DNA from 4 places in the Alteromonas sp. K632G genome. Region 4 is predicted to be linked to each of the others. Evidence: predicted binding sites of a transcription regulator. Region 4 holds the regulator's gene; each other region holds the start of a gene.
The links. The regulator MetJ, encoded in region 4, represses methionine synthesis genes. The targets are predictions, from matches to a motif close to TAGACGTCTAGACGTCTA.
Positions count from the first base shown of each region.

Region 1: a site for MetJ is predicted at 6,061-6,078, ahead of serA (phosphoglycerate dehydrogenase). Genes of this name have one in related genera too.
Region 2: a site for MetJ is predicted at 3,047-3,064, ahead of metK (methionine adenosyltransferase). Genes of this name have one in related genera too.
Region 3: a site for MetJ is predicted at 5,070-5,087, ahead of thrA (bifunctional aspartate kinase/homoserine dehydrogenase I). Genes of this name have one in related genera too.

Region 1 covers NZ_JAGGDM010000017.1:32,259-40,109, reverse strand. The annotation lists gene J5X92_RS15940 (TIGR03915 family putative DNA repair protein) at 1-339, shown strand, start outside; gene J5X92_RS15935 (SIMPL domain-containing protein) at 482-1,192, shown strand; gene J5X92_RS15930 (DUF1289 domain-containing protein) at 1,360-1,662, shown strand; gene J5X92_RS15925 (HDOD domain-containing protein) at 1,721-2,545, shown strand; gene J5X92_RS15920 (DUF481 domain-containing protein) at 2,802-3,605, shown strand; gene J5X92_RS15915 (DUF481 domain-containing protein) at 3,792-4,535, shown strand; gene serA (phosphoglycerate dehydrogenase) at 4,639-5,868, opposite strand; gene rpiA (ribose-5-phosphate isomerase RpiA) at 6,110-6,766, opposite strand; gene J5X92_RS15900 (5-formyltetrahydrofolate cyclo-ligase) at 6,848-7,459, opposite strand; gene J5X92_RS15895 (GAF domain-containing hybrid sensor histidine kinase/response regulator) at 7,514-7,851, opposite strand, start outside.
Region 2 covers NZ_JAGGDM010000021.1:37,150-45,000, reverse strand. The annotation lists gene epd (erythrose-4-phosphate dehydrogenase) at 1-734, opposite strand, end outside; gene tkt (transketolase) at 752-2,746, opposite strand; gene metK (methionine adenosyltransferase) at 3,135-4,280, shown strand; gene J5X92_RS18005 (adenylate cyclase) at 4,432-4,959, opposite strand; gene J5X92_RS18000 (hypothetical protein) at 5,278-5,778, shown strand; gene J5X92_RS17995 (exonuclease domain-containing protein) at 5,806-6,336, opposite strand; gene J5X92_RS17990 (iron-containing alcohol dehydrogenase) at 6,550-7,698, opposite strand; gene J5X92_RS17985 (AraC family transcriptional regulator) at 7,783-7,851, shown strand, end outside.
Region 3 covers NZ_JAGGDM010000012.1:9,280-17,130, reverse strand. The annotation lists gene J5X92_RS12595 (hypothetical protein) at 1-713, opposite strand, end outside; gene J5X92_RS12590 (histidine kinase) at 845-1,984, shown strand; gene J5X92_RS12585 (response regulator transcription factor) at 1,981-2,625, shown strand; gene J5X92_RS12580 (S-(hydroxymethyl)glutathione dehydrogenase/class III alcohol dehydrogenase) at 2,696-3,844, opposite strand; gene J5X92_RS12575 (LysR substrate-binding domain-containing protein) at 4,081-4,956, shown strand; gene thrA (bifunctional aspartate kinase/homoserine dehydrogenase I) at 5,286-7,751, shown strand; gene thrB (homoserine kinase) at 7,811-7,851, shown strand, end outside.
Region 4 covers NZ_JAGGDM010000020.1:53,458-61,308, forward strand. The annotation lists gene hslV (ATP-dependent protease subunit HslV) at 1-443, opposite strand, end outside; gene J5X92_RS17555 (SPOR domain-containing protein) at 769-1,338, opposite strand; gene priA (primosomal protein N') at 1,468-3,672, opposite strand; gene rpmE (50S ribosomal protein L31) at 3,984-4,196, shown strand; gene J5X92_RS17570 (hypothetical protein) at 4,417-4,731, opposite strand; gene J5X92_RS17575 (malic enzyme-like NAD(P)-binding protein) at 5,140-6,381, shown strand; gene metJ (met regulon transcriptional regulator MetJ) at 6,463-6,789, opposite strand; gene metF (methylenetetrahydrofolate reductase) at 6,941-7,825, shown strand.

The sequences.
Region 1 (7,851 bases), on a different contig from region 4:
AGCTTAGAGATTAAACTCGACTTCTTCCAAACTCGCTTTAAGAATATGCGGTGGTCTATATTGACGCCTTATCGGGCTGCTCATTGGGATACTGAAAAGCTAGTTTTAGAAGATAATCCCGATCCGAGAGTGTTTCCTGATGAAGATCGTATCGAAAAATATTGGCTCACTTACTACGCTAATATATTTAATCCCGCCCGTATCAAAAAGAGCGCAATGTTGAGCTCAATGCCCAAAAAGTACTGGAAGAATATGCCCGAAACAGCTTTGATTGACGATATGATTCGAAATTCGGATGCGAGAGCGCGCAAAATGATAGTTGATGGGAATAAACGCTAATTCATTTCTCCAGCCTCTTTGCGGCCACAATTGGTCATTATGTATCGTTAAGTATCAACAATCTCGGCTTTTTTCATCCCTAAATTCGACTCCAACTGAACGTAAGCTAGCACTATCAACAATAAAAACTGGAACGAGAGTTATGAAGATAGGTGCAGCAGTGGTAGTGGCAATAGGGATGGTGAGTGCGCTTGGCGTATTGGGTCAACAGGTGTCTTCGGCCTTAAACGAGATGCAAACGTGGGACAGGGTAGTTACCGTTAAAGGATTATCAGAACGAGAATACGTGGCTGATCGCGTGATTTGGCCTATTCAATTTGTTGATGCGGGCAATGATTTACCCGCGCTATACAACCACATTGAAGCTAACAGCATGAAAGTATCTACCTTCTTACAGAATAACGGTATTGCCAAAGAGGGAATTTCCATCGGTAAGCCAGACATTACCGACAAGCTAGCCCAGCAATATGGAGGAACAGAAAAAGCGCCGTTTCGTTATAGCGCAGTGCAAACCATTACCGTGTTTTCAAACGATGTAGAAAATGTGCGCTTAGTCATGAGCCAGATAGGTAGCTTATTAAAGTCTGGTGTTGTGCTAACCAATCAACACTATCAAGCACAGCCCGAGTATGTATTTACGCGTTTAAATGAAGTGAAGCCGGCAATGATTGAGGAAGCCACAGTTAACGCTAGAGAAGTGGCTGAAAAATTCGCGCAAGACTCAAAAAGTACTTTAGGGAAAATAAAACGGGCTAATCAGGGACGGTTTTCTATCTCTAGTAGAGACCATCATCACCCCTATATTAAACAGGTGCGGGTAGTTTCGACTATTGACTATACACTGGTAGATTAATACTCATGTATTATTACAGAGTTGCTATTTTGGTGAGTTTGCTCAAAATATACTGGAGTAATGTAAAAGCTATCTTAGTTTACGTGGCCAGTAACACTATATTAGTGGCATTAAGAACGTGTTTTTAATTTAACGCAACGCGTTTTAGCAAACGCATACAGGTAAACATGACAGACCAAAAGCCACCAGCACAGCAACTGGAGTTCTTTGAAATTCCAAGCCCCTGTATTGGTGTTTGCGAGTCTGGACCGCGAGGGTATTGCAAAGGATGCTACCGCAGCCGAGAAGAGCGATTGTATTGGCTCAAGATTGACGACGGAACTCGCCGAAAAGTCATAGTGGCATGTCAGCGCCGTAAAAAATCGGCCTTAAGCAGAGCCCGTCGTCAAAACGAAGCAACAAAAGAAGTCCGAGAGCCTAGTCAAATTTCTATGTTTGATACGCCTCCCGAGAAAATTGATAAAGCATAAGTGGTGTAGTTTTTATCTTTATACACCCTCATGCAATAGTTAAAAGTGGAACCTTTGCATGTCTTTAGATAAATATGTGTCGTTTGCTACAAAGTCATTTGCCTTGCCAGATATATGTATACGCATCCGCTCGGTATTAGATAACCCGCGTTCAAGTGCAAGCGACCTTGGCGATTTAATTAGTTTGGATGCGTCATTAACAGCCAAGGTGCTGCGATTGGCAAATAGTTCACTGTTCCGATTTCCTTCACAGGTAGAGTCTGTTTCAAAAGCCATTAACATTATTGGTGGTGAAGCATTGTATAATTTGGTAATGGCAGAAACCGCCAACACCGCGTTTAAATACTTTGATACCCAACTTATTAATCTTGATAAACATTGGTTCGATTCGGTGTATTGTGGAATGGTGGCGAAGCAATTGGCCAAGGCTAGTAATATACGTGGTAGCGAGCGTTTCTTCGTGATGGGTATATTGCAAAATCTCAGTGAGTTGGTGATTGCTAAACGCTCGCCCGAGCTTTACAAAAACTACATTGAGCAAGATAACGATATGCTGCTAGGGGCAAGACAAATTCACCATTTTGGTTTTACCTTTTCTAACTGTAGCGGTACCATATTAGAAAGTTGGAAGCTTCCTCTTGTGCTCTATTATCCGGTTATGCACGCTAATGATATGTCTAGGCAGGCTGCAGATAGCGATATTGCGCTACTGGCATTAGCGTCAAGGGTCACTTCCATGCAGCAAAATAAAAAAACTGATGCTGACATTGAACTTTTTTTAGAAGACATAGCCAATAATAGTGGTGTGAATCTAGATGACGTGGCAAATGCCATAGAGTTCGCCGATAGAGAAACAGCAAAAATTTCTATGCTTATACATTGATTTACCGGCAGTGAGGTAAAACAATGGTAAGTAGCTTTGGGCTTTATGTGGCGCAAAGCAGCTTGATGGTTGTTGAATATGAATTTAGAAACCGTTCTACAAGCGCTCGATTGTACAACTAAGCGGTAAAAAGCAAAGCGGTAAAAAGCTAAGCGGTAAAAACACATAGCTTACGTAATACCCACGGAAGGGCATAATAGGGTGTTAAATGGCTATGCCATAACAGCACCGAACCTATAAAAAATTACTAAAAATTATGCTTAATCTAACCAAATTATTTTGTGCAGCATGCTGTCTACTCAGTATAAGCACTGCCGTCTTTGCGGCAGATCGCGATTTAATTCAAACGCTTTATCACGCCGATTTTACGCCAGACACCGACGACGAAGTACCTAGATTTTCGCTGAACGGTGAGTTAGGTATTCTGTCAAATACTGGAAATACATCTGCAGCGAGCATCAAAGCGGGTATTAACGCCGATCATGAAACTGAAAATTGGAGCAGTCTGTACTTTGCAGAAATGCTTTATCAAGAAAGTAATACCGATGGCACTGGTCGCGAAGTATCGGCCAAACGCTTCTATGGTAGCGCTCAGTTCGATTACAAATTAAACCAGCCTGGTAGACGTTTATTCATGTACGGCGATTATGAAGATGATTCTTTTAGCGGGTATGATCATCGTGCTTCACTGGCTGCTGGTTGGTCACAGCGTGTGTGGCGAGACGAAGTCAGTGAGTTTCGTTACAGTGTTGGGCCTGGTTATTCTTTTGTCGAGCTTGAAGAGCCGTTAGATGAAGATATCAACGACGGTGTAATTGTAAGGGCATCTGCTGAATACAAATACCATTGGGCATCGGGTGCTAACCTTCGACAATTTGTTAGCACTGAAGCGGGTGATGAAAATACTAAATCTCGTTCTGAGACGTCTTTGTCAGCCAACGTTTTCGGCTCTTTAGCCATGAAGCTGTCGTTTATTTTAAATCACGAAACCGATACTACCGAAGATGTAGATGGGTTAAGTACAGAGACTTCGGTTGCTTTGGTTTATCAATTCTTCTAATAATCAGGCTCAAAGCTTGTCAATAAGTGTAAATTTTGCGTCTTATAGTCTAATTTTTATTCGACCCTCATTGACTCGCTCTATTAGGTAGGTACTATTGGCGCAGATTTTTCAGGCTATGCTGGCTAGCGCTTACGCTGGGTATTCACAGCATGGCAAAAGGATAAAACACTACTAGGATTGCTAATGAAAAAACAGCTTATCGCATCACTTTTGGCCTTGTCTTTCTCTTCTGTTACTTTTGCTCAAGATGACGTTAAACCTTTCACTATGGAAGGTGAGCTAGGCATTATCGCAACAACAGGTAATACTGAAACATCATCAATTAGTGCCGGTATTACTGCTCACCAAGAATTAGAGCAGTGGAGCAACGACTACATTCTTGAAGGTTTATACAAGAAAGAAACGGTAGATAACGACGATGGTACCGAAGAAGAATACACATCGGCACAAAAGTTTTACGGCTCTGCACAGGGTAACTACAAGTTAGATAACCCTGATTATCGTTTGTTTGGTTTCGCATCGTATGAAGATGACCGTTTAAGTAACTTCGACTATCAATCAACACTTGCTGTGGGTTGGAACCAAAAAGTACTTGAAAATAAACGTCACACTTTAGAGTACTCAATCGGTCCTGGTTACTCGTTTGCTGAAACACAAGAAGGCGAAGAGCAGAACAGCATGATTGTTCGTGCTTCAAGTGCTTACTCTTGGAAAATTTCAGACACAGCTAAATTTACTCAAACAGTGAGTACGGAAGTGGGTTCTGACAACACGAAATCTCGTGCTGAGTCTGCGCTTACGGCTACTATTAGCGGTAACCTTTCTATGAAGGTGTCGTTTAAGTTAGACCATAACTCAAACGTATCTGACGACGTTGAAAAGCTTGATACTGAAACTGCAGTAACGCTAGTTTACAACTTCTTCTAAAACCGTATTAACGGTTGTAGAAACAAAAAACGCTGTCAATTGGCAGCGTTTTTTTATGTCTTCAAAAGAGTATGACGGTAACTAACGACCGCCACCCCTAGCATTAGTGAAGAATACGGGTCTTAATCGTACCGTCAATCTGTTGTAGTTGTGCAAGCGCGTCATAAGCTCTGTCTTGCTGAACATCTACCACTACATAACCAATTTCTGCGTTAGTTTGAAGGTACTGGGCTTCAATGTTAATGCCTTTCTCTGCAAATGCTTGGTTAATCTGTGTAAGAATACCCGGCTGGTTTTTGTGCACGTGAAGCAGACGAGAGCGGCTAATGTGCTCTGGTAATGATACTTCAGGGAAGTTAACTGCAGATAAGGTAGAACCATTATCACTGTACTTCGCCAATTTACCGGCTACTTCTATGCCAATGTTTTCTTGGGCTTCTTGAGTGCTACCACCTACATGCGGCGTAAGAATCACGTTATCAAACTTACGTAGAGGTGATTGGAATTCTTCGTTATTCGACTTAGGCTCAACGGGGAATACGTCAATAGCAGCGCCATTTAACTGCCCGCTTTCAAGTGCATCGGCAAGAGCGTCAATATCTACAACCGTTCCGCGTGAAGCATTAATAAAAATGCTGCCTTTTTTCATTTGCGCAAACTGCTCAGCTGCAAACATGTTTTGCGTTTGCTGAGTTTCAGGCACGTGAAGCGATACCACATCAGAAGTGTTTAATAGCTTCTCTAACGACTTTATCTGCGTAGAGTTACCTAATACCAACTTATCTTCAATATCGAAAAACTGTACGCGCATACCAAGGTGTTCAGCAAGAATACTTAGTTGGGTACCAATGTGTCCATAACCAATAATACCCAGTGTTTTTCCACGGGCTTCGTATGAACCATTTGCTGTTTTTTCCCACTCACCGCGGTGCGCTTTAGCACTTTTGCTAGGCACTTGGCGAAGCAAAAGAATAAGCTGACCAAGTACAAGCTCTGCTACTGAACGGGTGTTAGAAAACGGCGCATTAAATACCGGAATACCACGGCGCTGTGTTGCTTCTAAATTCACTTGGTTAGTACCAATACAGAAACAACCAATAGCTACCAATTTCTGAGCAGCATCTACTACCTTCTCAGTAATTTGAGTACGTGAACGAAGGCCAATAAAATGCGCATCTTTCACTTTCTCAACAAGCTCTTCTTCAGGAAGGGACGTTTTGAGATACTCAATATTGGTGTACCCATTATTCTTAAAGGTTTCTAGTGCACTTTGATGCACACCCTCTAACAACAATATCCGGATCTTATCCTTCTCTAGTGAAACTTTGCTCATGGATTTGCTATCTCTTAAAAAGTATTAGTATTTACAGAGCTCGAGGCTGGTGCAGGCGGGGTAGGTAAGACTGGAGCAAACCCTCCGCCGCATGGATGCGGCGGCGGAGCTCCCATGGATGGGTTCACAGCGTGTTTGCGGAAGTCTTACCTACCCCGACTAGTACTAACCTCAAACTCTCGAAAGGCCATCTAGACGTCTAAACGGAAATCTAACAGAAATCAGTTTAACTTGAAAGCTATTATTTAAAGGTATCAACACCGGTTTCGGTGGCCGATAGTACGATGTCTGCGCCACGTAGGGCGAATATGCCGTTGGTGACCACACCAGGAATATTATTAATCGACTGTTCAAGCTCTCTTGGGTTTAAGATTTCAAGGTTATGTACGTCTAAAATAACGTTGCCGTTATCGGTTACTACGCCTTGACGGTATTCAGGATCGCCGCCTAGTTTTACCAACTCGCGAGCCACAAAAGATCGCGCCATTGGAATAACTTCAACAGGAAGAGGGAATTTGCCAAGCACGGGAACGCGCTTGCTATCATCTACAATGCACACGAATGTGGTTGATGCACCGGCCACAATTTTTTCCCGGGTAAGGGCTGCACCGCCGCCTTTAATCATGTGTTTGTGCTCGGTAACTTCATCAGCACCGTCGATATACACTGAAATATTGCTAACATCGTTTAATGCGAATACTTCAATGCCTAGGGCTTCTAGCAACTTGGTAGAGGCATCAGAGCTTGATACTGCTCCTTCAATGTTATTTTTAATTTTGCCGAGTTCTTCAATGAAAAAATTAACCGTGGAGCCAGTACCTACACCAACAATACTGCCGTTTTCAACATATTCGATGGCTGCTTTAGCGACTGCTTGCTTCTTTGCATTTTGATCCATAGTGACTCTCCTAACTAAATTTTCATCAGTTTACCGGAAAACCGCTAGCTAACCCACCGTGATAGGGGAATTTACGGTGCGTTATGTACGATTAAAGCTCAACTGCTGTGTGGGGGTGACAATTGCGTTTACAGGAATGTCCCATTGCTGAACGGGAAGTTGGTCTACTTGCTGGCAATCGTGGGCAATACCAATGAGTTTTGGCTTTATCATTTGTGCTTGAATACTAGCTAACGTGCGGTCGTAATAGCCACCGCCCATGCCCAAACGATTTCCACTCGCATCGAACCCTACCAATGGCATAAGTATCACCTGATGATGGAAAGTCGGAATAACATCTGGGCAGGCTAAAACTGGCTCTTCAATGTTGTATTTGTTCACGCGCATTGGCGTTTTTTCTGAATATCGAAGAAAAAGCAGGTGACCTTTGCAAACCGGATGCAACACAGGCAAAGAGGTATAAAGGGCAGATGCGTTGTTCAGCTTCCAGCAAGCATGCATAAAAGGGCGTAAGTCAACTTCACCGTCGTTAGGCAGGTAACAAGCAATAGATGATGCGTTGGTAATATCGGGCAATGACATGAGGTTGTCGCGTACTGCGATAGCAGCGCGCTGCTGCTGTGATTCAGGTAATTCGTTGCGCAATGCTCTTAATGCCTTTCGCAATGTTACTCGTGATGTTTTTTTTGGCATAATTTGTGACGTGTTCCGTTCCATACAGCAGGCTTCCAGTGGCTCCACGTTGTCTTACTTTCCTAAATAGTGATTAAGTACCCTAATAAGCTCTGCGTTTTCAACGGGCTTGGTGAGTAGGTCGTCTAAGCCATTTTTTAATAACAAATCTCGTTGCGTGATAACATCTGCGGTTAAGGCTATAACAGGTAGTGTGGCGCGCACTTTCTTAATTTGCCGAGTGGCTTCTGTTCCGTCAATTCCCGGTAAGTTGATGTCCATCAGCACCAAATCTACAGGATTAGATTTTACATACTCTACGCCTTCTTCACCGCTACCTACAACTGATATTGGCAAACCAAGTTTATCAAATATGGTTTTTATCACTATCTGATTAATATAATGATCTTCCA
Region 2 (7,851 bases), on a different contig from region 4:
TCCATTGCAGTTACATTAATGGTTGGCACCCTTACCGCAATAGCTTCAAATTTACCTGCAAATTTAGGCAAAATACGCTCAATTCCCGCCGCTAACCGTGTGTCTACTGGAATAATAGACTGACTGGCTGCGCGAGTACGGCGTAAATCTGGGTGGTAAGCATCAATTACTTGCTGGTCGTGCATAGAAGCGTGAATAGTGGTAATCGTGCCGCTTTCAACCCCAAAGGCCGCGTCAAGCGCTTGAATAACCGGCACGATACAGTTAGTAGTGCACGACCCGTTAGACACCAACTTATGCTCCGCTTTCAGCGTGTCATCGTTAGTACCAAAAATGATAGTGTTGTCTAAATCTGGCGAGCCTGGCGAGGAAAAAAGTACCTTTTCTGCGCCTGCATTAATATGTGCCTGCCCCGATACTCTGTCATCAAACTTACCTGTGCATTCCAGCACAATATCTACCCCTATTTCACGCCAAGGCAGTAAATTGATATCTGGCTGTGCCAACAAGCGAATAGCATCGCCTGCCACGTTCAGTGTGTTGTTTTCTAGTGTCACATCAAAACCGAACCGCCCGTGGGCGGTATCGTATTTTAATAAGTGAGCTATACCTTCTGGCTCGGCGACATCATTAATCGCAACCACATCAAAGTGGCTATTGCGCCCGCTTTCATAAAGCGCACGCAATACATTGCGACCAATACGACCAAACCCGTTTATGGCAATGTTTACCATAGACTGCGGTGACCTCGTTAGCTAAGAGACAATGCTGCCTCTACCACTGCTTCAGTAGTAATATTGAAATGTTTGAACAAGTCACCCGCTGGTGCTGATTCACCGAACGTATCCATCCCAATGATGGCGCCGTTGAAACCTACGTACTTGTACCAGCTTTCTTTCGATAACGCTTCAACTGCAACACGCTTAGTTACGCTAGAAGGCAATACGCTTTCACGGTAATCCGCGGATTGACGATCGAACACGTCGGTAGAAGGCATAGAAACTACGCGAACCGCTTTACCATCTGCACTTAGTTTATCTGCTGCTTCAACAGCAAGTTGAACTTCAGACCCTGTAGCAATAAAGATGTATTCAGGCGTGCCTGCACAATCTTTAAGCACATAACCACCTTTGGCAACGTCAGCAACTTGCTGTTCATTACGTTCTTGCTGTGGCAAACCTTGGCGAGTGAAGATCAACGTTGAAGGACCATCGTTGCGCTCAATCGCGAACTTCCATGCAATAGCAGATTCAACCTGGTCACATGGGCGCCAGTTGTCTAGATTTGGTGTAGCACGCAGTGCCACTACTTGTTCTACCGGCTGGTGCGTTGGGCCATCTTCACCCAAACCAATTGAATCGTGGGTGTATACGAAAATAGCAGGTTGCTTCATAAGCGCCGCCATACGTACCGCGTTACGTGCGTATTCCATAAACATTAGGAATGTAGCACCGTACGCTTTAAAACCACCATGAAGGGTAATACCGTTCATCATGGCCGACATACCGAACTCACGTACACCGTAATAAATGTAGTTACCCGATGCATCAGTGGCTTCAACGCCTTTACTGCCATCCCAAATGGTTAGGTTTGAACCGGCTAAGTCGGCAGAGCCGCCTAGAAGTTCTGGTAACAAAGGACCAAATGCATTTAATGCATTTTGTGATGCTTTACGTGATGCAATGTTCTGTGGGTTAGCTTGCAAATCAGCAATGATTTTATCCGCTTTATCACTGAAATCTGCTGGCAACTCACCGTTCACACGGCGTTTAAATTCTGCGGCAAGCTCAGGGTAAGCACTTTCATATGCTGCGAAGGCGTCGTTCCACGCACTTTCAGCTTCGCCACCTTTGCCTTTTGCATCCCATCCTGCGTAGATATCATCAGGAATTTCGAACGCGCCATGCTTCCATCCTAGCTTTTCGCGGGTAGATATAATTTCGTCATCACCTAATGGTGCACCGTGACAAGACTCAGTGCCTTCTTTGTTTGGTGAACCGAAACCAATTACGGTTTTACAGCAAATTAGCGTAGGCTGAGCGCTGTTCGATTTAGCTTGTTCAATAGCGGCTTTAATTTGTTCAGCGTCATGACCGTCAACACCTTCAATCACTTCCCAGCCGTAGCTTTTAAAGCGTGCTGGTGTGTCGTCGGTAAACCAACCTTCTACTTCACCATCAATTGAAATGCCGTTGTCATCCCAGAAACCAATAAGTTTGCCCAGGCCTAATGTGCCCGCTAGTGAACAGGTTTCATGAGAAATACCTTCCATCAGGCAGCCATCGCCCATGAAAGTGTAGGTGTAGTGATCGACAATATCATGACCATCACGGTTAAACTGCGCCGCTAATACTTTTTCAGCTAGCGCCATACCTACTGCGTTACTAACGCCTTGACCAAGTGGGCCAGTGGTAGTTTCAACACCCGGTGCATACCCATATTCAGGGTGACCCGGTGTTTTAGAATGAAGCTGACGGAAGTTCTTAAGCTCTTCAATAGGCAGTTCATAGCCTGAAAGATGAAGCAAAGAGTACAACAGCATAGAGCCGTGACCGTTTGAAAGCACAAAGCGGTCTCTGTTTGCCCAAGACGGGTTTGCCGGGTTGTGTGATAGAAAATCACCCCATAGTACCTCGGCAATATCGGCCATCCCCATAGGGGCGCCTGGGTGACCAGATTTGGCCTGTTGAACAGCATCCATGCTTAAAGCACGGATGGCATTGGCAAGTTCACGACGAGAGGGCATGTTGTCTCCTGGTTTATTTTGTAGCTGAATTTCGCTAAGGGAACACTGTGGGCAAAATCCCTTTGTTCAACCTTAAAGCGCTGCTTTGCTGTATATCGTAATGTGGGCGTTATTCTTACCCATGCCACCATTCAGTTCAATGGCTTTTCATTGCCATTACCGAAAGTTGGCTAAAATAATGAATATTCTCATCATTCCTTCACCAGCCAATGTCGCTTCATTAGGAAAGCGTGGCTAACTTTACTCAATTATCTATAAAAGTGATCCACGACTGTCAACAAATCGTAACGAAAGGACTTTTAGACGTCTAGAAGTAAAGACTGGTATTTATACCTTGTTTTAGTACAATACTCACCTATTTTGAACAATAAACGCTTATGGAGCATGTATGGCCACGCATTTATTCACCTCCGAGTCTGTGTCTGAAGGACACCCGGACAAAATCGCCGATCAAATTTCAGATGCGGTTCTAGATGCTATTCTAGAACAAGATCCTCGTGCCCGCGTGGCTTGCGAAACTTACGTTAAAACCGGAATGGTATTAGTTGGTGGTGAAGTCACTACCTCTGCGTGGGTTGATATTGAAGAAATCACACGTAAAACGGTAAGAGACATAGGCTATGTTCACTCAGATATGGGATTCGATGCTGATTCTTGTGCAGTATTAAACGCCATTGGCAAACAGTCGCCAGATATCAACCAAGGTGTTGATCGCGAGAGCTTAGAAGAACAAGGAGCAGGCGACCAAGGTCTTATGTTCGGTTACGCCAGTGACGAAACTGACGTATTAATGCCAGCGCCTATTACTTATTCTCACCGCTTAGTACAAAAACAAGCTGAAGTGAGAAAATCTGGCAAGCTAGACTTTTTGCGCCCAGATGCGAAAAGCCAAATTACGTTTAAATACGAAAACGATAAGCCTGTAGGCATCGATGCCGTAGTACTTTCTACTCAGCATTGTGACTCAGTTTCTACTGCGCAAGTACGCGAAGCAGTAATGGAAGAAATTATCAAGCCTGTGCTACCTAGTGAATGGCTTGATAGCAATACCCAATTCCACATCAACCCTACTGGTCGCTTTGTTATTGGCGGACCTGTTGGTGATTGTGGTCTAACTGGACGTAAAATCATTGTAGATACCTACGGTGGTATGGCCCGTCACGGTGGTGGTGCTTTCTCAGGTAAAGATCCTTCAAAAGTCGACAGAAGCGCGGCATACGCAGGCCGTTATGTTGCTAAAAACATTGTTGCTGCTGGGCTAGCTAAGCGCTGTGAAATTCAAGTGTCTTACGCCATTGGTGTGGCTGAGCCAACATCTATCAGTATAGATACCTTCGGTACTGGTGTGGTTGACGAGAAAACGCTAGTAGCCTTGGTTCGTGAACATTTCGATTTACGTCCTTATGGCTTAATCAAAATGCTTGATTTAGAACGTGCTATTTACTTACCGACTGCAGCTTATGGCCACTTTGGCCGCGAAGCCTTCCCATGGGAAGCAACTGATAAAGCTGAAGCACTACGTTCATCAGTATAGTTTGCTCAGCGGTATAGTTTGCGCTAGGCTGTTGAAAGCTTAAAACAGAAAAAGGGTCGCTTCATAATGAAGCGACCCTTTTTAATTTCAGGCTATTATCTTGCTATAGCTTGGCGATAGCGTGGCGATAGCGTGGTTATATTTTGGCTATCTATATGGAACCTGCATGAATGGAGACACTTTTCGTACTCCCACTCGCTATGACCATATCAGGCAAGCCAAATCGCGCTAACGCAACATTTTGAAATTCTTTCTTATGGGTCACTTCCGTTTCCGCAAAATCTGGCGGCAAAAATTGTCGACTACTCATTTCGCTGTCAAATTCAACTTCCATCATTTTTAAAGGTGCTAAGTTACCGGTAAAAATATCTATCACCAGTTGAGCTCCAAAAAAGTCGATACGATATCGCTGTTTTTCCACCCGCATATTTTGGGTTAAAGGCCATAAATCAGCGAATTGCTCAGAATCCAACGTAATTCGCGTGTCTCTGCGTTTAAGGCCGATACCTTGTTTAACGGCCATGGTGTAATTACCACCTTCATCCCTAATTCTAATATGCTTATCCGGCTCGGTAGCTAAGTAACCTTGTCTTATTGCAACAGGCTTTCGTGTATCTAACAAACCTTCTGGCACATAACTTACTAAAAACTTTCGTTCAAATTCCCATTCCGTTTGCATCACTCACCTCCGGCCAAGTTCCCTATTTGAAAGTACTGCTTTGCCTACTAAATTGAAGTAAGTCTTACTACTACCCTTTAAAAGTTAGTTCACAATAGAAATATCTAACAAGTTTATTTTTAACCTTTTAGATAAAAGACTACACTTACTATTCAGCACTTATTTTTTGTTACCGTTTTGTGTCATATTTTTAAGTTAGAGATCGGCATATAGCGCGAACAAAACACCCTTGTGGTTATGAAGCTACCACCTACATTTATAATAATCGGTAGTCATAAGAACAAGTTTACGCTGTCTCACTCAACTAGGAATTTATCCATGAAAACTTACCCAACTTGCGTGGTTTGTTTAATATTGCTTGCCTCATTGAGTGCCGCTTACAGCGAAGCCGCTGATTGGGATGTTTCTGATTGGGATGCTTCTGATTGGAATGACTACTACGGCCCTATCGTGTTCAAAAGTGAAAAAATAGCAAAGTGGAAGATTAAAAGCCGCTTTAATGAAACACGCCTTGAATCCATACCTGGCTACGATAGTCATTTTAATGCTAGCAAAAATAGCCAACTATCAATTCGCGCTCACCGTGCGTTAACGCTACTTTTCGAACAACAAATATATGCCTCGTTTAATACGAGCCACTCACCTTTGCAGTACTATCCTGAATGGCGCTATATACCTGAAGACTTAGGCACTTTTACTCGACTGGGTTGGTTAGTTGGTGACGAGAGTGGTTTAAATATGGCGTTGGAATTTGAACATCGAGAAGTAGGAGATAAAGAAAATAATGCGCTTACGTTAGGTGTTCAATACTTTTTCTAATACATGAACGCCCCCTTAAAGCGGGTTCTAATTTTTGTGTTTTGCCGCTTCTACCTGATTACGGGTTTCAACATACGTACTTTGAATAACTTTTGCATCAGTACTTGCTCGATGACGTCGAGCGTCGCTTTGCGATTCAATACTTGATTTAACGTCGTGCCAAAGCGCCATTTGAGGTTCGCTTAAAACATACTCTAATGCACGACATGAAAAAGACATTTGAACCGAGGCTGCTGCAAAAAGCTTAATGAGCCAAGGGTTATCTACCACCCATCCGTCAGTATACACAATGGTATTACTTAAAAAGGCATTAAGCTCGTGACACACTTTGACCGGACAAACTCCGTAAGTGTTCAACATGGCTCTGGTGATGCCATGCAAAGACTCTGCTTCTTGATCCCAATGAACCCAACTATCAAAAGGACGAATAAGCTTGCACCATTTTGCACCATCATAGCGCACTATACCTATTTCAATAGGATAACTACGGGCACCAAACCCACTGGCTTCCAAATCAATAATGGAAGGGGGATAATTTCTCTGCAAGCTAACTCCCATCTACGCTGGCGTAAAACACGACTTGCCTTCTTTAAACCTAATAAATGAACTCAGAAAGCGCAAACGGAATTGAAAATCATACTTCTGTTGTATAATTAAAAAACAAACCGACACTTCATCTACTTTGTTAATAGTAGAATCGTGCCAGTTTGTATCATTTTAACATCAACGCACGGGCTGAATACAAAGTGATAGCCCGCTTTTAGGTAGGGATTACTCAGCCACTGCCAAGTTGAGAATTTGCTCACTCACTTCTGGGGTAATGGCTCCCGTTTCACCGAGTGAAAGCATTTTGTTTCCTTTCAGCTTTTCTACCACAGCATTAACGGCACTTTGCTTGTCGCCTTCATGCTCAGTAAGCTGGGTAGCGACTTCAAGACTCTGGTAGAAGGCTTCGATAGCGTCGATAGTTCGAAGCGCAATATCATCGCTCTCTTCTAGACCAAATACGTTTTGACCCATCTGTGATAGCTTTGCTGACTTAGTGTCAAGTTGAACCCGTAGTAGTGACGGCTGGACAATCGCTAATGAACGAGCATGATCTACGCCATACAGTGCCGTGAGTTCGTGGCCAATCATATGGGTAGCCCAATCTTGCGCAACACCTGAACCGATAAGGCCATTTAGTGCTTGGTTTGCTGACCACATAAGGTTAGCGCGCCATGCATCATCTTTGTTATCAATTTTTCCGCCAAGTTGAATTAAGGTTTTCAGCAAGGTTTCAGCGTAGCCGTCTTGAACCGGCGCATTTTGTGGAAAGGTTAAGTACTGCTCGCAAACGTGAACGAAGGCATCCACTAAACCGTTAACTACTTGTCGATGCGGAAGGCTTTTTATTACATCAGGGTCTAATACAGCAAATTGCGGATAAACTAACGGAGACATAAACGCCAGCTTCTGCTTGGTTGCTTTCTTACTTATCACCGAACCACCGTTCGATTCAGAACCTGTTGCTGGCAAGGTTAGAATGGCCCCAATAGGTAGCGCGTTATCAACGGTATGCTTGCCCGTTAGAATATCCCAGCCCTCACCCTCATATACGGCGCTTGCCGCCACATATTTTGCGCCATCAATAACACTTCCCCCGCCTACTGCAAGAATATAGTCAACGCCTGTTTCTTTAATCAGTGCAACCGCTTTGTCTAGTGTTTCAATGGTTGGGTTTGGCTCAACGCCACCAAAAGATTCCCAGTTGTAGCCTTCTAGCGCGTTCTCTACTTGCTCATAAACACCATTTTTTTTGATGGAACCGCCACCAAATAACACTAAAACGTGGCTGTCCTTTGGGATTAGGGTGTTGATTGAGCCAATTTGTCCTTGGCCAAATTGGATCCGAGTTGGGTTGCTGAATGAAAATTTCATGGTCTTTCCTCTGTCATTACATGCCTGTGTTAATGCATAATAGTGCCATTTAGTGTAAACAAACCGTCTATTTCTGGAAAAAATTTGCCTATTTCTACAAACAACCCAGGCTCTACTCATAATTTGGCTTTTTTAAGTCAAATTCTGAAACAG
Region 3 (7,851 bases), on a different contig from region 4:
TTCAAATACTTTCTGCTTAGCCATATAGTAAAAGGGACACCGATCAAACTTGGCAATACCCAACTTCCTATCTGAAGCAAGGGTAGGCTTTGAAATAGGTTGCGGCCACCGAAAGCGAAAAATGCTGTGTAGGCTCCAATGCCTGAGCCAATAATATGCCCGATGTGTTGAATCACCCATGCTCCTTTAGCAATGTCTTTTTTGAATGCATATCGCACAATGCCAACGCTGTTAAATAGTGCGATAGGCGCAAAAATTTGAGTCAGCGTAATGTTGTATTTTATGCCCTGATACAACGCGATACTGGCTACAACAAATAGTGCAGTAGGTAACCATAAATATTTAACCTTCCGAAGCTCGCCTCGGTTAACTTTTACCTCTAAGACTCTTTTAGCGTGCCTGACATTATTCCAAACCAGCAGGCTTAGCATGAGCAAGAAAATATACTGGCCTTGAAGGTAAGCAAGAAAGTACTCCACAGATTCAAAATGCGCCGGCATCGTCGGAAAGATGAGAAGGGGAGCAAGCAGTACTAATGATGAGCTAACTACACCACTGACTGATGTCAGCGTCATTGTGGCTAGGTAAACATTACCTACCTTTTTATGTTGTTTTCCGCCTTTTTTGGTAAAACATGGCCCCCAAAAAAGTAGCAGTGAAATTGCACCACAAATAATGTGAAATAGAACGATAGCGCTGTGAATGTTTTGCATGACTTACACCTTAAATATTTGATGTAGCCAGTTTGCCGATATCTTCTGTTTAGTATTAGTGCCGAAGGTCACAAGATAAAAAGTGACTTTTGGCCTATGTATTTTTCGTAGCTTAAGTTAATAATAGGTTTATGAAAATACTCAGTTTTATGAATATAGAGCGAGCAAGCGCCTTAGTAACATGGCTGTTTGTGAGTAGCTCTGCGCTTTACTACGCATTTAGTCAATATGGTGTCTCATCCCACAGACCGTGGTTGATTGTTGCCGCAGCAGTTGGGCTAGCGCTGTGCTTTAGTGTGGTAACTAGGCGGGACACGTCGCTTCCTTCTTGGCGTATTCCGCTATTAATTGTAATGTACTTATTGGCAGTAGGGAGTTTGCTTTTACTGCCTTACAGTTATCTCGCTATATACTTAGTGGTATGGTCGGCATTGCTACCTTATTACTTAGGGTGGAGAAAATGTTTGGCTGTTTCAGTATTAGCGGCTTTACCTTTAGGGGTGATTCACACCTTCTATTGGCAAGATCCCTACGCATGGCTAACGGCCGCACTGTTTTGGACATTTAATTTATTTGCCATGATGATGTCGAATGTAGCTATTAAAGAAAAGTCCGCCAGAGAGAAATCTGAAGCACTAAATCGACAGTTAACCAGTGCCCAGCAACTCATTCACCAAGCCGGTCGACAAGACGAAAGGCTGCGCATTGCCAGAAATATACACGATGTATTAGGGCACCACTTAACCGCGCTTACCATCCACTTGCAGGTGGCTTCACATAAAGCCAAAGGTGCTGGGGAAGATGAAGTAAAGACCCACGTAGACCAGTGTCACAGCTTAGCAAAGTTGCTTCTATCAGATGTGCGAGAAGCGGTTTCTGATATTCGCGAAAACGCCCCATTAGATTGGCAGCAAGCGGTAAGGGCATTATTTAAAGACTTACCGCGTCCAAGCCTTCAATTATCTATTGCCGATAATGTCAGCATTGAAGATGTCACGACAGCAGATATCTTACTTCGCTGCGTACAAGAAAGCTTAACCAATACCATTAAGCATACGCAGTCTGCGCAATTACAAGTCACCTTAGATAAAAGCGAAAAAGGGTATTCATTAACGCTGCAAGATGAGCAAGTGCCTACGGCAAAAACAATTCAGTTAGGTAATGGGTTGACGGGGATGTCGGAGCGAATTGAAGAGTCAGGTGGTTCGGTGAAATTTAGTTTTAATAAACATGGGTTTTTTACGCATGTGTTGTTGCCGGAGCCAGTATGAGTATTCGTGTTGTATTAGTTGAAGATCAAATGTTAGTGCGACAAGGGATACGCTCCTTGTTGGCATTGGATGATAGTGTAGAAGTCGTGGCCGAGTGTGATGACGGTGCTTATGTTATTGATGCACTTAATGCTAATAGTGCAGATATTGTATTGATGGATATCCGAATGCCCGAGATGACGGGTATTGATGCTTTGCGTGCAATGCGAAAACATAACATTGATACCCCCGTTATTATGTTAACCACATTTGACGATCATGAACTGGTTACTCAAGCGATGCAGTCGGGGGCGAAAGGGTATTTGCTTAAAGATGTCTCACTTGAAACCTTAATTGACGCAATTAAATCCGTCGTTAATGGGGAAACCCTTATTCAGCCCAGTGTTACCGAAAAAGTACTAAAAGGGTTGCACGGGTTAGAGGTTAGTTTCGAGTCATTTGAACAACCAGAAACCTTGAGCCCAAAGGAAATTGAGATCTTACGTTTAGTGGCCGCTGGCTACAGTAATAAAGAAATATCTGAAGCTATGTTTAAATCAACCGGTACGGTTAAGAATCAAGTGTCTGCCATTATGGCGAAAATGGGCGTGAGAGATAGAACACGAGCCGTGCTAAAAGCGCTAGAGTTAGGGTGGTTATAAACATAAAAAGGCCTGCATTAGCTAATGCGGGCCTTTTAACACTTAAACACAGTTTGTTAGAAGCTAAGCGCTATTTATCCATGTGCACAACAGAACGAATACTTTCGCCTTTATGCATTAAATCGAACGCATCATTGATGCCATCAAGCCCCATTGTGTGTGTAATGAATTCTTGTAAGCCAAATTCACCCTCTAGGTAGCGTTCAACAATACCCGGTAGTTCAGAGCGACCTTTCACACCGCCAAAAGCAGAACCACGCCATACTCTGCCAGTTACTAACTGGAATGGACGAGTAGATATTTCCTGGCCAGCACCCGCTACACCAATAATAACTGATTCGCCCCAACCTTTGTGGCAGCACTCGAGTGCTGAACGCATCACATTCACGTTACCGATACACTCAAAAGAGTAATCTACGCCGCCGTCGGTCATTTCAACTATCACTTCCTGAATAGGTTTGTCGAAATTTTTAGGGTTAACAAGGTCTGTAGCACCAAGTTGCGTAGCAAGGTCGAATTTACTTTCGTTAATATCAATACCAATAATACGACTAGCGCCCGCCATACGTGCACCAATAATAGCTGAAAGCCCAATGCCGCCTAAGCCAAATATAGCAACGGTATCGCCTTCTTTTACCTTAGCAGTATTAAGCACAGCGCCCATACCCGTGGTAACGCCACAGCCTAACAAGCAGACTTCTTCAAGCGGCGCTGATTTGTTCACTTTAGCCAGTGAAATTTCTGGCAATACGGTGTATTCAGAAAAAGTAGAGCAACCCATGTAATGGTAAATTGGCTCACCATCTTTCGAAAAGCGGCTGGTGCCATCAGGCATTAAGCCTTTTCCTTGAGTTTCACGAACCGCTTGGCATAAGTTTGTTTTGCCAGACGTACAGAATTTACATTCACCGCATTCCGCTGTGTATAAAGGAATAACATGGTCGCCTACTTCAACAGACGTCACCCCTTCACCTACCATTTCTACAATACCGCCACCTTCGTGGCCAAGTACTGAAGGAAACACACCTTCTGGATCATCACCTGAAAGCGTAAATGCATCGGTATGACACACGCCGCTGGCAACAATACGTACTAGTACTTCGCCTTTTTTTGGAAATTCAACATCAATCTCTTCCATCTTTAACGGTTCACCAGCGGCCCATGCAACGGCTGCTTTGGACTTAATATGTGTCTGACCATCTTTCAATGCTAATGTCATGGCATGCTCCTAAATAAGTGTAAGTAAACAACACGATGTCGTTACCTTTAATTTCTTACGTTATGAAATAGATTATAGACCTGAGGCGTGACTTTATAAATACAGATTTGGTAATTCATTATTACTTGAGTGTAATAATGTGTTGGTGTTTAATTGTAAGTTAACTGGCGTCTTCTAGTGAGTGTTTATCCCCATAGCGCCATGCTAAAAAACGAGAATCTGTAAAGGTATAAACGATGACATGGGAAGGTATTGTAGAATTTTGTGCAGTAGCGAGTACAGGCAGCTTTACTGCGGCTGCTGCTAAATTAAATACGTCGGGCGCGCAAATAAGTAGAAAAGTCGCCAATGTGGAAAAGCGTTTGGGAGTGAAGTTATTCAACCGTACCACCCGAAGTGTGTCACTCACTCAAGCAGGACATATTTATTTTGAACAATGCCAACCAGCACTAAAAGCGTTAGAAGAGGCTGAGCTCAATATTAGCCAACTTCAAAAAGTACCCCAAGGGCTGATTAAACTCACGGTTCCGGTCGCTTTTGGCGAAGCTTTTATCGCCCCGCTTATTAATCAGTTTTTAAAAAAATACGAAGGTATAGAAGTAGAGTGTCGTTTTACTAACGACACCATGGATATTATTGATGAAGGTTATGACCTTGCCATACGCATAGGTAATTTAGAAGATTCTACGTTGGTGGCCAAAAAGCTGGCTACTCGACAGCTATATGTATGCGCCAGCCCTGAATATTTAAATGCCTTCCCTGCACCGAAGCGTACCGACATGCTCAGCGAACACCAGTGCTTAGTAGGATCTCAGCCCCTTTGGCGGTTTAATCATGAAGGGCAAGTGCAAACCGTGCGTGTGAAGGGAAGAGTGAAGTATAATAGTGGTAATGCCTTACATCATGCTGCATTGGCCGGACTGGGTTTAGTACAGCTGCCAGGATTTTATGTACGTGAGTCGTTAGCGGCAGGCAAGTTAATAGAAGTACTATCATCATATCGAGACAAGCGAGAAGCGGTATGGGCATTGTTTCCATCGAACAGGCATTTAGTGCCAAAAATACGCTTGTTAGTTGATTTTTTATCTGCGAAATTAGTTGATGATGAATAGTTCTTACTACCCGAATCTAGCATTGCTTGATTGATTATCGCTTAAATCGAAACGTGAAATACTTTGTGTTTCACTTTTTGCAATACAGTATGGTGAAAACTGCGGTTGACAGATAGACGTCTATACGGCAAATTGACCCTATGAAAACGATTCTTCTTATTGGCACCACCAGCATTATGATTACCACCTTAAAACGGGCGGTCGCTGGCTAGTGCAAGTAAGCATAAGACAACGAAAGCCCGCCCTCACAGAGAGCGGGCTTTTTTTTACTCACGTCATCGTAACCGATTTAAAGCAGTAACCTGGCGTAACCGATATAGGAGCAGCACATGAAAGTCTTAAAGTTTGGGGGCTCATCACTTGCCGACGCACCGCGCTACTTGCGCGTGAACGACATTAGCACGGCCACCCACCAAACCGATGGCGCTGCAGTGGTACTTTCTGCCCCTAAAGGGGTAACGAATGCATTGTCACTTTTATGTGAGCAGGCAGCCGCTGGCGAAGATTTCCACCCTCTATTTGAAAAATTAACGTCTACCGTGACCGGTATTGCTGATGCACTAAACGAAGAGCTCAGCGGCTTCGCACACGCGGATGTTACCGACTTCATTCTTGCGCAACTGCGTGTACTTAATCAACACCTCGATGGTATTAAACTATTAGGTGTTGCACCTGACAATATTGCCGCAGGTATTTTAAGTATTGGCGAGTACATCTCGGTAACGTTATTTAGCGGTATCTTAAGCGCTAAAGGCGTGAAAAATCGTATTATCGACCCGGTGACTTACATTCTTGCAGAAGGTGAGTACCTAGACAGCATTGCTGATGTTTCGTTAAGTAAAGCGCGCTTTACCGATGTGCCTATCGATGGTAGTGAGTTACTGGTCATGCCTGGGTTTGTTGCGGCTAACGAAGCCGGTGAAAAAGTTACGCTTGGTCGCAATGGTTCTGACTACTCAGCGGCTATCTTAGCAGCTTGTATTGATGCGAGTTGTTGTGAAATTTGGACTGACGTAGACGGTGTTTACAATGCCGATCCGAATCAAGTTGAAGGGGCGGTATTGCTTGATAAGCTTACTTATCAAGAAGCCATGGAGCTTTCGTACTTTGGTGCAAAAGTACTTCACCCGAAAACTATCGGCCCCATTGCCCAGCATCATATTCCATGTTTGATTCGTAATACGCTGAACCCAGCGGCGCCTGGTACGTTAATTAGTAATGAAGCCAGCGAAAAGTGGACCTCGGTTAAAGGTATCTCTCAACTTGATAATGTCACTATGTTCAACGTGGCAGGCCCTGGTCTTAAAGGCATGGTTGGCATGGCAAGCCGTGTTTTTGAGGTGATGTCGAATGCGAATATTTCAATAAGCCTAATCACTCAGTCTTCTTCTGAATACTCAATAAGCTTCTGTATTCAAAGTAAAGATGCTGATCGCGCGTTAAGCTTGTTAGAAGATGCCTTTGCGCTAGAGTTGCAAAACCAATTGTTAGACCCTATCGAAGTGCGCCATGACTTAGCGATTGTTACCTTAGTGGGTGACGGTATGCGTCATGCGAAAGGCTTGGCGGCACGCTTCTTTAACTCGTTGGCGCAAGCCCGCGTTAATAACGTGGCGATAGCACAAGGCTCATCAGAGCGTTCTATTTCAACAGTTATCGAAAACAAGCGGGCGAAAAAAGCGGTTAAGGTTATTCACCAGAATTTTTTCTCAGACCGCCATACCATTGATGTGTTTTTGGTAGGGTGCGGTAACGTGGGTACTGAGCTTTTAAGCCAAATAGCAAAACAACAGCCAGCTTTACTTAATCGTAATGTACAGCTGCGGGTATACGGTATTGCGAATAGCCGTAAGTTGTTACTTAACAGTCAAGGCATAGATTTAAGCCAAGACTGGAAGCCAGCATTAGATGCGGCCAGTGAAGGGCTTTCCGTTGAACGTTTACAACAGTTTGTGGACGAGAACAGCTTGGTAAACCCGGTCATTGTGGATTGCACTAGCCACGATGCTATTGCTCAGCAATATGTAGACATGATGGAAAATGGCTTTCACGTAGTGACACCGAATAAGAAAGCCAATACCAGTTCACTAGACTACTACCGTAAGTTGAAGAAAACAGCATTATCTACGAATCGTCAGTATCTATACGAAACTACGGTAGGCGCAGGATTACCGGTAATCGACAACCTTCAAAAACTATTCAGTGCAGGTGATGTATTACACCGTTTTGAAGGCATATTATCAGGCAGTTTGTCTTACGTATTTGGCAAGTTGGAAGAAGGAATGTCGCTATCTCAAGCGACAAGTACAGCGAAAGATAATGGCTATACCGAGCCAGATCCTCGTGATGACTTAAGCGGAATGGACGTTGCCCGTAAGCTTCTTATTATGGCCCGTGAAGCAGACTTAAAGCTTGAGCTTTCTGATATTGAAATAGAATCGGTATTACCTGCTGGTTTTGCTGAAGACTGTTCCATTGAAGAATTCATGACACAGTTGCCTGAACTTGATGCTGAATTTGCTAAGCGTGTAGATGCTGCAAAAGCCGAAGGAAAAGTACTTCGTTATATAGGTAGCATTGAAGGCGACAAGTGTAAGGTAACGATTCAAGCAGTGCCTGCGTCTAACCCATTATCGCAAGTGAAAGACGGCGAGAACGCGTTGGCCATTAACAGTGATTATTACCAGCCTATTCCTTATGTTATTCGAGGCTATGGGGCAGGTGGTACAGTAACGGCTGCGGGGGTATTTGCTGATATATTACGTACTATGCCTTGGAAGCAAATGGCACACTAATTGGCTTTTTTAACGTTAAAGAGCCACTGAAGTTTAAAGAGTAATTAAAGAAAAGTATTATGAAAGCATTACGAGCATATGCGCCAGCATCTATTGGCAA
Region 4 (7,851 bases):
ATTTCTTTTGCAGTCAGTTCGGTGTTTTCCAGCAAAGCAATAGCAGAAGCTTGGGCATAGTTGCCGCCTGAACCAATAGCAATCAGGTCATTTTCTGGCTGAACTACGTCGCCGTTACCGGTAATGATGAAAGACGCGGTTTCATCGGCTACGGCTAATAAGGCTTCTAGCTTGCGCAGCATGCGATCGGTTCGCCAATCTTTGGCAAGTTCGACCGCCGCCTTGGTCAAATGACCTTGGTGGGCTTCAAGTTTTGCTTCAAAGCGTTCAAAAAGGGTGAAGGCATCGGCGGTGCCGCCTGCAAAGCCAGCTAATACTTTATCGTGGTACAAGCGGCGCACTTTACGTGCATTACCTTTCATTACGGTATTGCCGAGTGACACCTGACCATCGCCAGCCATCACAACTTGATTTCCACGTCTTACAGATACAATCGTTGTCACGTTTAATCCCCGTTTAAGGTGGGCGCTATCGCAGACTCGGGCGATAACTGAAAAAAGACTTTGTTATGAAATGGGGGAAGGGTTTTCGTTTTCAAGGGGAGCAGTTAAAACGGGCAGCTAAAAGGGGCTGTTAAAAGAAAAAGCAGTGAAGACGTATTTAGTCAACGGGTACGTATTAAAGCGTTAAGCGCTACAAAGGAGTATGAGGTGGTTATTATGAGATGATTGTAGTATGAGGTGAATATAAGGCATCCACCACATCATGCGGTGAATGCCCTTATTAATGAATAATGAGTAATAGATAGTGAACAAAAAGCGTTTACGCTTATAAATTCCAGTACCAAATTTGGCAGGTCGCAATATTCACTTTACGAAGGCTGTGCTTGGCTTTTTCTGCATCTCGTTTCGATTCAAATGGCCCTAAAATAACCCTGAACCATTCGCCGTTGCTGCCAGAACTCTGACGAATAAGTGCTTCTAAACCTTGAAAGGCAATTTTCGCTTTCATTTCTTCAGCTTGAGCGCGGGTTCTGAACGACGCGCACTGCATAAGGTAACGTTTGTCTGATTTTTCCTGTTCGGCAACGTCTACTTCCACTTCATACCCTGGCAGAGTACGAATATACTCCCACTCTTCTTTAGGCAATTCGGGCAAAGCTTCTTGGGTAGGCGCTACAGGGCGTACAACTTCGGTATCTACCTCAGAACTGGCGTTATCTTTAATAGACCATAAGAAAACCGCAAAGCCGATAAGCAATATCACCACAATAACAAGGCGAACAATAGGGAATGAGGCCGTGGGGCCACTCTTCACCTGTGATTTACCGCGCTTTTTATTTTCGGGCTTCTTTTTTTGTGGTGCTTTACCACGAGATACATAATCGCGTTGAGCCATATTCGGCAGTTTTCCTACTACTTATCGTTATTTTAGATGGGTAATGCCATGAGACGAAGACATAGTGCACAACCCTGAAACACTTGTATACATCAGTGTTAAGATTTTACCGTAATAGAAACCTGTGCGCTAACTGAAATCGGTGGGGTCGATATCTACCGACCAACGTACTTTTGCCGCCTGCGGTAAACCTTGTAAATACGGCAGAGCTAGCCGCAATGCGTTATGTAACGGCGCTCTCTTTTCATGACTGCACACCAGCATAAAGCGAAAACGCCCTTGGCGCTTTTCAATTAAACAGGGAAATGGTCCACTCATTTGCGGTACTAAGCCCTTAGAATTTGCGTTTGCAGTATGTGAGTTTGAAAGGACGCCCCTAGTCTGCTGCAGGAATGCATAGGCCGATGAGCTCTCGGTTGCCTCTGCCCGAATCACAAATTGACTAATATAAGGAGGCAATGCAGACGCTTTTCGCTCCATCAATGCATGACGAGCAAAGTGGGCATAGCCGTTGTTCACTAAATCTTGTAATAAAGGATGGTGAGGATTGTGGGTTTGCAGCCACATTTCTCCGGGTTTACTGGCACGCCCTGCTCGCCCTGCAAGCTGCGTAACGAGCTGCGCTAGCTTTTCAGGAGCTCGAAAATCAGCACTAAATAGCGCCCCATCACAATCTAACACCACCACCAATGTAACGTGAGGAAAATGGTGCCCTTTCGATAAAATTTGCGTGCCTACCAGTATTTGGTGTTCTTGGCGGTTAATAGCGTCGAGGGTTTGATGTAGCTTGTCTTTTCCTCTTACCGTATCACTGTCTATGCGCACGTGCTTGGCATCGGGGAACAGCTTCATTAAGCCTTCTTCTACCTGCTCGGTGCCCGTCCCCGCCGTTACCATTTCATGGCTGTGGCAAGCTTCACACTCTTTGGGCATTGAACGAGTAGCACCACAGTGGTGGCATTGCAGTCTGTTTTGCCCTTTATGCACGGTATAGGGTCTGTCACAACGCTTACACATTGCCGTGGTGCCACAGTGATGACACAAAAGCGCGGGAGCATAACCTCGTCTATTTACAAAAACCAGAATCTGATTCCCTGCATTTACATGCTGGCGCATAATCGTCAGCAAGCCTTCTGAGATGCCGTAATGAATAGGTTGGTCTCTTGCATCTAGCAAATACTGCTTGGTACTTTGCGCCCCTGCGGCACGCCGTGTTAGTTGCAAATGCGCAAAGCGCCCGTTTAACGCGTTATTAAGCGTTTCAAGCGCTGGGGTAGCACTGCCGAGCAACAAAGGAATGCTGTGCTCTTTGGCTCGCATGGCCGCTAAATCGCGCGCGTGATACCTAAGCCCGTCTTGTTGTTTAAACGATTCATCATGCTCTTCATCTACGATGATCATGCCGGGGTTTTTAAGGGGTGTAAAAATAGCTGAGCGAGTACCAATGATAATACCGAGTTCGCCTGCCCTTGCCCGCTGCCATACCGATAATCGCGCGGCGTCCGTCAATTGAGAGTGCAATACGCCTACAGGAATATTGAAGCGCTTTTCGAAACGCGAAACGGTTTGCGGCGTTAAACCAATTTCAGGCACTAAAATAAGCACTTGTTTACCGGCTTTAAGCAAAGGTTCAATTGATTGCAGATACACCTCGGTTTTACCGCTACCTGTCACCCCTTCAAGCAAGCTAATCGCAAAGGTGCCATGTTGCTGGTTTAATGCCGCTATCGCGACCCCTTGCTCTTTATCAGGTACGGGCTTTTCGCCAATTTCGAAGGTATCCAACCACGCTTGTGCAGTGAGTTCAGGGGTAATTTCTACGAGCTCAATAAGTGCTTTCTCTAATAACGCTTTCACTACTGCGGGTGAAAAATGCTTACGCGCTTCGCTAGCAATAATTGATGTGGTTTGAACCGCTTTTAAGCAGCTCATTTGCTTTGGAGCACGGCTTAAACTTTTAACATCGGTATCAGCACCTTCTGGTGTGACTTGAATATATTGCGCGGGGGATGGCGTGGCTGGCTCACCTTTACGAAGTGGTACGGGAAGCATGGCATGTATCACTTCCCCAGGCGCATGGTGGTAATACTGCCATAACCAATGCGCCATTTTTCTTAGCGATTCGTCGATAACAGGTGCGCTATCTACCACCTCAATAATGGCTTTTATCTTACTGGTATCATCTATGTCTACACCGGATTCAACCACAATGCCTACCAGTTGACGTGGCCCGAAAGGCACTTTTACCCGCACACCCGGTTGTAAAGTGTCGGTATGAGAATAGGTAAATAGCTGGCGAAGCGGCACAGGTACAGCCACCTGAATGAATACCATTAAAATTGATGCCCCAAAATTGATGAACGTAAAGTGAGTAAACGTAAATTCAGAACCGCTAATGATCTGGCATTTAAACATAATGTCAAATAAGGGAAGGGAATTTATTTTAGCCCGTGAGCTTGATTAACGCCGCCCCTGTTTACTTCGCATACAAAAAGTGCTTGATCACTTTAGTTGCTTCCTTTATTATGCGCCGCTCTTTTGCGGCTGACTGCAATTACTGCGGTTGGTCATTGAATTTAAAGTTGCGTATGGTGTTTGGCTTCGGGCCAAATAGCGATACGGCCTCATATTGAAGGTAATCCAAAATGAAAGATGGTATCCACCCAGAATACGCTGAAATGACAGCAACATGTTCTTGCGGCAACGTAATGAAAATCCGTTCTACTCTAGGTAAAGATATTAACCTAGACGTATGTTCTGCATGTCACCCATTCTACACTGGTAAGCAACGTAACGTTGATACCGGTGGTCGTGTTGACCGCTTCAAGAAACGTTTCGGTGCTTTGGGCGCTAAATAAGCTCAGTACTCAGAAACACGATGTTTCTTTAAAAAAAGCGCCTATCGGCGCTTTTTTTGTGTCTGGAGTTTGTAAGTGGGTTTTGAATTTTTTCGTATCTGCGCTTTTCATTCTCGCTTCATTTGGGTTCAACCAATACCGTGCTCGCCCCTTATAGAGCAGCTAGAGCAGCGAAGTGGAATGCTCGGCTAATGCAATGCTTTGTTAGTAAAATGCTCTTTTAGTGAAAAGCTCGGCGTTTTAAATGCCGTTCCCAGTTGCCGTTACTTTGTGCAGAGCATGCTTGCTCGCTGTCATAGCGAACTCCTTTAATGCGTACCTTCAATTCGGAGCATACGTTATCAAGTTCATGTTCGAATGCTTGGTTCCAGTTAGTTGAAAGTGCTTCACTTTTTTGCTTTTCGGTTTTAAACACCGCAATAATTTCTGGTCTGCGCCAGTGACCCTCATGCGTAAGCCATTCAAAGCCAACCGACTCAGATTTTGCCCACTCACACACCGCAGTTAACGCTTCAATCAGTTTCTTTTCAGACATGTTAAGTTACGCTTTCTTTCTTCATGTTTACCATTATACCTATTCCGCCAATCAGCGCCTTAAGCTGCCGGTTAAATGACTTTTTTCAAACATTATCCGATTGTTATTTGTTACCAAGCCTGAAGTTATTCCTGCATTTATGCCTGAACTTATCCCTGTACCAGTACCCATAAAATAGAAATAATGTATTAACTCCTTAAGTGTCATTAATACTGTGAATGGCAAATATTCGACGATGTCACTGGTCATACGAGCAAGTCTGTCCTAGATTGACAGATATAAAGGGCAGATCAGATATGTACTCAAATGACCCTGTGATAGAGTCGAAGACATTCTACTGCTAGAACGCAGATTGCCCCTACGGTAACGAAGATTGCCTAACCCCTACATCGAAGGATATGTTTACTAATGTCAGATTTCAGACAACGTGCACTAGATTATCATGCCAAACCCACGCCAGGTAAAATCAGCGTAGAGCTTTCAAAGCCAGCCGATAGTGTGGATGATCTTGCTCTGGCTTACAGTCCAGGGGTCGCTGAGCCGGTACGAGAAATTGCTGAAGATCCTGATAATGCTTACAAATATACTGCAAAAGGCAACATGGTAGCGGTCATCAGTAATGGAACTGCTATTTTAGGTTTGGGTAATTTAGGGCCGTTAGCTTCTAAACCAGTTATGGAAGGTAAAGCACTGCTGTTTAAACGCTTTGCAGGGCTTGATGCTATCGATATTGAAGTAAAGCATCGTACAACAGAAGAATTTATTAATACCGTTGCCAATATTGCAGATACCTTTGGCGGTATTAACCTTGAAGATATTAAAGCCCCTGAATGCTTTGAAATAGAACAAGAATTGATTAAGCGCTGCAGTATTCCCGTATTCCATGACGATCAACATGGTACTGCTATTGTTACCGCCGCAGGCATGTTGAACGCCATTGAAATTCAGGGTAAAAATATTGAGAGCGCTAAAATAGTCTGCATGGGTGCTGGTGCGGCAGCCGTTGCCTGTATGGAATTACTGATTAAATGTGGTGCGCAGCGTGAACGCATTTACATGCTAGACAGAAAAGGGGTTATTCACACTCGCCGTGAAGACCTTACCGAGCACAAGCGCTTGTTCGCTAATAACACTGATAAACGTACCTTAGAAGATGTAATGGAAGGCGCGGACATTTTTGTAGGTGTATCTGGACCTGATGTATTACCACCAGAAACGCTAGCGTTAATGAGCCCCAACCCAATTGTTTTTGCATGCTCTAATCCCGACCCTGAAATTAAGCCTGAATTGGCCCACGAGGTTCGAAGCGATTTAATTATGGCGACAGGGCGTTCTGATTATCCTAATCAGGTAAACAATGTTCTGTGCTTTCCGTTCATTTTCCGTGGTGCATTAGATGTTCGCGCAACGGCCATTAACGACGAGATGAAAGTGGCTGCGGTAGAAGCACTTCGCGCTATTACTAAAGAGCCTGTGCCAGAATCGGTATTAACGGCCAGCAATAGTAAAAGCCTCACCTTTGGCAAAGAATACATTATCCCTAAGCCAATGGACCCTCGCCTTTGTGAACGCATTGCTACTGCCGTGTCTAAAGCGGCGATTGAATCTGGCGTTGCAAGACTTCCAGAAATACCTAGCCGCGCAGAGTGAAGGTAATATAAACGAAGAATATAGCGCGCAGCTTAATCTTCAAATTATTATAAAAAACGGCAACTTTCATTGCCGTTTTTTTTAATCTTCTTGTTCGTTCTCAATAGAAACGTCTATACCCATATCTTCCATTATGCGCCTTGCTTCTGCTGGTACACGATTAGGGTTATCTTTTCTTAAATCTTCATCATCCGGTAACGGCTGACCAGTGAAGGCATGAAGGAATGCTTCACATAACAACTCTGAATTCGTCGCATGACGTAAATTATTTATTTGCCGACGTGTACGTTCATCGGTTAATGCCTTTAGCACATTAATAGGAATAGAAACGGTGACTTTCTTTACCTGTTCACTCTTTTTACCGTGCTCTGCGTAGGGATGAATATACTTACCGTTCCACTCTGCCATAATGCTAACTCTGTCTGATCTTATTTATGTTATGAAGAGAAATTCTAAACAAGTTGACGAAAAGGTCAATTGAGCAGTGTAAACCTCTTGACGTCTAGACGTAAATTCTTTATTTTGGACGTCTAAACGTCTATAAAAGAGCAATTTTATCATGGTTTCTTACGCACAAGGTGTCGATGCACTGAATCAGTCCCTCTCGGAACTGCGTGACATTGATGTGTCATTTGAGTTTTTTCCGCCTAAATCAGAGAAAATGGAACAAACCTTGTGGAAGTCCGTTGAACGTTTGGCGCCCTTAAAGCCAAGTTACATGTCGGTTACTTATGGTGCTAACAGTGGTGAGCGCGACCGTACTCATGATGTAGTAAAGCGTATTCAACAGCAAACAGGGGTTGCAGCTGTACCTCACCTTACTTGTGTTGATGCAAGCCGTGATGAGCTTAAACAAATTGCTCAAGACTACTGGGATTCTGGTATTCGTCGCATTGTTGCCTTGCGTGGTGATTTACCGCCTGGCGTGAAAGATACCGAGATGTATGCTTCAGATTTAGTAGCATTACTAAAGGATGTAGCCGATTTCGATATATCAGTGGCCGCTTATCCTGAAAAACATCCAGAAGCGCCTAATGCCCAATTCGACTTACTGAACCTTAAGCGCAAAGCAGAAGCCGGTGCGAGCGAAGCGATTTCACAGTTCTTCTTCGACACCAGTGTATTTTTGCGTTTTCGTGACCGTGCGGCAGCAGCGGGGATCGACCTAGACCTAGTACCTGGCATACTACCAGTCACTAACTATCAAACCTTGGTAAAGTTTGCCGGTTTCACTAACGTGCACGTACCTGGGTTCTTACACAAAATGTTTGATGGCCTCGACGATGACGACCAAGCTACGCGGAACCTCATTGGTGCTAATATCGCCATGGATCAAGTTAAGGTACTCGCCAAAGAAGGTGTGAAGCATTTTCACTTTTACACCCTTAACCGTAGTGAATTGAGCTACGCTATTTGCCACATGCTAGGTGTTCGAGCAGGTTAATTTCGATTAAACCTTTGCTCCTATAG